DNA from 2 places in the Pseudoalteromonas rubra genome. Region 2 is predicted to be linked to the other one. Evidence: predicted binding sites of a transcription regulator. Region 2 holds the regulator's gene; the other holds the start of a gene.

Region 1 (3,156 bases), 340 kb from region 2:
ATCCGATCAAGGCCTGTCTGTTCTCAACCAGTATCAATAATCCACTGGGCAGTCAGATGCCTGAATCTCGTATGCAGCAGTTGTTGCTGCTGCTCCGTGCGCACGATGTGGTGCTGATCGAAGATGATGTATATGGAGACCTGTATTTTGGTGAGCAAAGAGTCAGGCCAGCGCAGTGCTTTGCACAGTCGGGTGAGGTATTGACCTGCTCGTCGTTTTCCAAGACCGTGGCGCCAGGCTATCGCGTTGGCTGGATGCTGGCAGGGCCGCACAGCGCCCGGGCAAAGCGCTTTAAGCGGGCACTGAGCTGCTCTGCACCTATGATGAATCAATGGGCGCTGGCAGATTTTATGGCCAGTGGTGAGTTTCATCGGCATTTGCGACAACTTCGTAAGCGCTTGTTTGATAATAAACAAAAGATGCGCCTGGCGGTTCAGAAGTATTTTCCTGACCACGTGCGTGTCAGTGATCCCAAAGGCGGCTGTGTGTTATGGCTGGACCTGGGGGACGAATATGACGGTGGGCTGTTCTTTCAGCTGGCCCTCCAGGCGGGGATCAGTGTCGCACCCGGCGCGATATTCAGTGCCTATGAGCGGTATCGCAGTTGTGTGCGGATCAGCTATGGTCTGCCCTGGTGCGACAAGATGGAAGGCTATGTGCGCACCCTGGGCGAATTAGTGGTTCAGGCAAAAAAGCAGCCACACCTGTGATAAGCAGTGAGCTTAGACAAGTGTGGCTGACTGCACAGGGATAACCGGGCTTAGCGATAAGCGAATAATTGATACCCTTCCATCTGGGGGATCATTGCACTGAGCTGTGACTCCTGCTCTGCAATGGTTTTGAAGTTGCCACACAGCGCATCGGCCTGCTGCTCCAGCATGTCTGCCTGCTGTGCGACTTTTTGTTCAATTTCGGCGCCGAGGTTTTCCATACGTTGCTCGAATCGCGCCATATCGCCACCTGAACTGACCATTTCAGAGCCGATAGCAACCAGCAGGCTGCCTATGGACTCCATCATGGCACCTTCAATGGCTTGCTCAATTTTCTCTTCAAACTGATGCTCAAAGTGTTCACCAAAGTCATTAAAGGTTTGCTCACCCATTACAAAAGTACCTTGCTGATAAAACGCCCCTTCAATTTCGGTATGCAGCTCATCCATCAGGCCTGACAGTGACTCGAGATTGTGCAGGTTAAAGGCGCTGGCGACTTCTTCTATGGCGACGCCAGCCAGTTCCACGCCTTGTAATGCAATGCTGGCGACTTTGGGCAGCTCGCCTCGCAGCGTATCCGCATATGTTTGCATCGCCATGCGCTCATCCTGACTCAGTTGCACCGGTTGATCTGCAATATAAAGAAAGCCCTGAGCATCTATCATCAAAGGCTGACCAGAGCCGTTTTTGATGTACACCTGATCAGGCGTAATGTGCACGTCGTTTTTAAAATCTACGGCACATTCATCTGTACTGACGGAAAAGTGGCTGTCTGAATGGGCAGCGACCTGGATGGACAAAAACAGAGTTGAAGCAAGCAGCATAGTTTTCATAATGTGTTCCTTGGTGTGTTGATGACCAGTATGAAATAACAAGAACAGTGCCACTTTATTATGTTATTGAATGATATGAGATTTTGTTATTTTGGTCTCTGAGGAGCGATATCACTTTGTTAGTAATATGGCTAAAAAGTGGTGATTTTAACCAGAGTGTTTAGTTGGGGAAGTGGCAATAAAAAATTTTTATCGTATGGATAAAAAAGACTTGCTTTTCAGCGCCAGCTTTTAGCGCTAAATACTAACTTATGCAGCGTCATCATAGTGTGAACTGCGGGACTATTTAGCATAATTAAGTTTGGAGCACATCGTGGGTAAAACATTTTCCTATGATCCGTTAGATGATGATTATGAAGACGACTTTGGGTCGTTGGATAAAGAACTACAGGCACAGCAAAAGAAGCAGGTGAAACGTCGTCTGGATGATTATCTGGAGCAAAAACGCCTGAAGCGTAATCTTGGCGAGGACGATTTAGACTTTTTTGATGACTAAGTCGAAGTGGCGTGTGATTTAGAACCTGAGTGAAATTGACATGTGCGCGATGATACTCGGCCACATTATAAGGCAGCGGCGGCTGCCTTATTGCTATTTATTGCTTAGTCTTTAAATGAATTGTGGCAATCTTTACAGCCTTTTGCCCAATTCCTGAATGCTGCGCCAATGATTTTTTTGTCGCCTGACTCTGCTGCAACAGCCAGCTTTTGTGCGTAATCTGCAAAAGCTTGCGCTTTTTTATCAAAGGTTGCTCGGTCAGACCAGATTGCCGGTAATGCGTCTGTTGCCCCTTTGTCTGAACCTGCCGGGAAGGCTTCCCAAGGCATTGCTGATAAATGCGCTGCATTGTTAGCACGTTGCTTAAAACGCTCTGCATCAAACGGGACTTTGCCTTTCAGCATGTCGCCCATATCACCAATCTGATAACGGATCAGTTGAAATGCTGCTTTGCGGTATTCGATAGCGTCTTCTGGTTTTTCGAATAGTGAACTTGCCTGTACATTCAAAGACAGTCCGGTTAATAAACTTGTTAATAATAGTGTAGTTCTCATTTCGACCCCTTAATTAAAAAAACTGCCTCTTTTCTAAGTCTTTACAAAAGATATTGCAAGTCTCTTAGACGAGTTCAGAATTATGAACTACATTTGCTACTCATTTTGTGTGTATTTTGTTCGCTTTGCTTTACAACGCCCTCAATATGACAACATTATTGCGGGTCGGTTTACGTTCGTTTACAGTTTTAAAATTCTTAATAAACAGTAGGTTACAAACCTGATTGTGATTTGAATGAAAAGTTTGTAACTTCTTTGTGTGTTTAATATTGTAATTAACAGGCGAGTCACACTATATTGATGGACGAATCTACTCTCTAAAACTAAAAGAAACATCTTTTACACAACAAGTCCTAGGGGAAACTATGGCCAAGTATTCATTTAAAGCCACCGCGGTAGCATCTGCTGTCTCTGGTGCATTGATGGCAGCATCTGCAACGGCTGCAACCGCACAAGTTCAACCAAGCACATCACTCAAAGTCAGCCAGGTTGCTTTAGAGCAAGGCAACACCGCTGAAGCGCGCACTAACGCCTACCTGGTCGTTATGAAACAAAACACGGCG
Region 2 (3,156 bases):
TCTGATCTTCGCTGTCCAGATAGAATATATTGGGTTCTGCAAATCCGGGTAGGTATTCCAAAATATCGTCGAGCTCTTGCTGATCTTTTGGCAGGTTACGTACGTCAACGCTCACAGCAATTTTATCATAGCTGTCTGACACACTGCGCACTAATGCGGGCAGCAAGTTGACCGGGATATTATCGGCGCAGTAATAACCCAAGTCTTCCAGAACGCGCAGAGCGACCGATTTTCCTGAGCCAGAACGACCACTGACAATAATTAACTGCACAGAAACTCTCCGTTAGTTGTCAAACTCTTCAATTATCGAGAATAACTCCTGATCATTGTGAGCTTGTCTGATACGTTTACAAAACACCTTGTTCTTAAGTTTATCAGCGATCGTTGCTAAGGTCTGCAAATGTTGTTGATTTTCTCCCTCGGGTACGATGAGTGCCACAAAAATGTCGACGGGTTGATTGTCAATGGCATCAAAGGCAATGCCTTGCTGATTAACAAGCAGCATAGCAACCACTTTATCTATGCCTGACATGCGGCCATGGGGCAGTGCGATCCCTTTTCCTATCCCCGTACTCCCGAGTTTTTCGCGGCTCAATAGTGCATCAAGGATATCATGGGCATTACTGTCTGGAAGCTGGCTGTGAGCCAACTCACTGATGTACTCTAAAATACGTTTCTTACTATTAAAAAGGACCGCAGCTTTGCTGCAGTCCTGTGAAATCAATGAGCTTAGTTTCATGATTAGTGTCGAGTTAGCTTCTCTTTGTGCTTGATCACCTGGCGATCAAGCTTATCGATAAGTCCGTCTATTGCGGCATACATATCCCGGTGTTCGGTTGAGGCAAAAATTTCTCCCCCGTTCACATGTAATGTGGCTTCTGCTTTTTGGATGAGCTTTTCGACATCTAGGATAACATGCACATTATTGATGTGATCAAAGTGCCTTTCTAGCTTCGCAAACTTGTTTGTTACATAGTCTCTTAACGAATCGGTGATTTCTACATGTCGACCAGTTAAATTTAGTTGCATAAGCATTTTCCTTCTGTAGTTACGTCTAAATCAGGCTTTTACGCTGATTGGACGGTGGGATAGCCAAAGACTCTCGGTATTTGGCAATTGTACGTCTAGCCACTTTGATCCCTTGATCTGCCAATACATCCGCAATCTTGCTGTCACTCAATGGCTTAGCAGTGTTTTCCGCGGCAATTAGCTTTTTGATCAATGCTCTGATTGCAGTCGAAGAGCATTCTCCTCCGTTTTCAGTGCTGACATGGCTTGAGAAGAAATACTTCAACTCATAGATACCGCGTGGCGTGTGCATATACTTTTGCGTTGTTACACGTGAAATCGTGGACTCATGCATGTCGACCATTTCGGCCACATCATTCAGTACCATCGGCTTCATTGCCTCGGGGCCATGTTCAAAGAATGCCTGTTGTTGTTGCACAATGCAATTAGTAACTTTTAATAAAGTTTCATTGCGGCTTTCCAGGCTCTTGATGAACCATTTTGCCTCTTGCAGGTGTGAACGAATAAACTGACTGTCTGTGCTCGACTTGACTGAACGGGACATCGCAGCGTAGTGGTCATTCACTCTAATTTTTGGCATTGAATCGGGATTGAGTTCAACAACCCAGCGGCCTTTCACTTTTTTAACCGACACATCCGGGATCACATAGTCAGCTTCTTCCTGCACTATGCTGGCGGCGGGCTTTGGGTTTAGGCCGTGGATCAGGGTCATTACTTCTTTCAGATCCGCTTCTTTGAGTTTGGTTTTTTTCATCAAAGTGCGGTAATCCCGGCTGGCTAACAGCTCGATGTGCTCAGTCAGGATTTCTTTGGTCTGTGCAAGCCAGGGGGTGTTTGGGTCAAACTGGTTGAGCTGAATGCACAGGCATTCTTGCAGGCTGCGTGCCGCAATCCCTACAGGATCAAATAATTGGATCCGTTTCAGTACGGCTTCTACTTCATCCTGCTCAATCGGCTCTTCATCGTTGTCTTGATTTATGCTTTCGACGATGTCTTCACAGCTGATGGTCAATAGGCCTGCATCGTCAACCGCTTCTACAATTGCAAGGGCAATGGCTCTGTCTGTTGGACTAAAAGGCGTCAGTTCCAGCTGCCACATCAGGTACTCTTGCAATGTTTCAGTGGTTTTACCCTGGTAAATGGTTTCGTCTTCCGGCATTGGGCCTGAACTGCTTGCCGGGGCTGCACTGATGTACTCGTCCCAGGTTACGTCCATTGCCAAATCGTCGCTGACGGTGTCTTTGTTCAGTGCAGCATCGCTGTCTTGTTCGTAGTCGCTGACAGCCGCCTCTTCATAGCTGTCGTTGTCACTCGTTGTAGGTTGTTCCAAATCGGAATCCGACTTGGACTGAGTTTCATTGTCTTGTGATTCAGACTCACCTTCTTCCACTTCCAACAAAGGGTTGCTATCAAGCGCTTCTTGGATTTCTTGTTGGAGATCTAGCGTACTCAACTGTAACAGACGAATAGCCTGCTGCAGTTGTGGTGTCATTGTCAGTTGCTGCCCCATGCGCAGCTGTAGCGATTGCCTCATGTATCTCTAACAATCCTTTTTGTTATTTACTTCTAATTTTATAACTATAGCCTGAATTGCTCACCTAGGTAGACATCCCGCACAGTTTGATCGGCCAGAACATGTTCCGGGGTGCCTGCTGCTATCAGTTCACCATGTGACACTATATAAGCTTTCTCACAGACGTCCAGCGTTTCACGCACGTTGTGGTCGGTGATCAGTACGCCTATCCCACGGTTTTTCAGGTGCTCTATAATTTTCTTTATATCTAACACTGAAATGGGATCAACGCCAGCGAAAGGCTCATCTAATAAGATAAATTTTGGATCAGCCGCAAGGGCACGGGCAATTTCTACCCGGCGTCGTTCACCGCCCGATAGAGCCATACCTTGGCTGTCGCGAATATGCTGGATATTAAACTCATCTAACAGTTCATTGAGGATGACTTCTCGTTGTTCTTTATTCAGCTCTTTACGGGTTTCTAAAATGGCCATCAGGTTCTGATAGACGGTCAGCTTGCGAAAAATAGAGGACTCTTGTGGCAGGTAACCAATACCAAGTCTTGCCCGGCTGTGCATTGGTAATAAGGTAATGTCTTGTTCGTCAATGTGTAT

Evidence for each region. Region 2 encodes sigma-54, which starts transcription at its own class of promoters, with help from an activator protein. Its sites were predicted from a motif close to GTTGGCACGNNNNTNGNNT; they were not measured.
Region 1: AT705_RS12470 (DUF2884 family protein) is a predicted target of sigma-54. The motif match lies at 1,580-1,598, and genes of this name have one in related genera.

Annotation. Positions count from the first base shown of each region.
Region 1 is NZ_CP013611.1:2,872,832-2,875,987, forward strand. It holds gene AT705_RS12465 (aminotransferase-like domain-containing protein) at 1-710, shown strand, start outside; gene AT705_RS12470 (DUF2884 family protein) at 761-1,543, opposite strand; gene AT705_RS12475 (PA3496 family putative envelope integrity protein) at 1,857-2,039, shown strand; gene AT705_RS12480 (c-type cytochrome) at 2,144-2,593, opposite strand; gene AT705_RS12485 (S8 family serine peptidase) at 2,959-3,156, shown strand, end outside.
Region 2 is NZ_CP013611.1:3,217,780-3,220,935, forward strand. It holds gene rapZ (RNase adapter RapZ) at 1-271, opposite strand, end outside; gene AT705_RS14015 (PTS sugar transporter subunit IIA) at 284-739, opposite strand; gene hpf (ribosome hibernation promoting factor) at 742-1,029, opposite strand; gene AT705_RS14025 (RNA polymerase factor sigma-54) at 1,055-2,563, opposite strand; gene lptB (LPS export ABC transporter ATP-binding protein) at 2,608-3,156, opposite strand, start outside.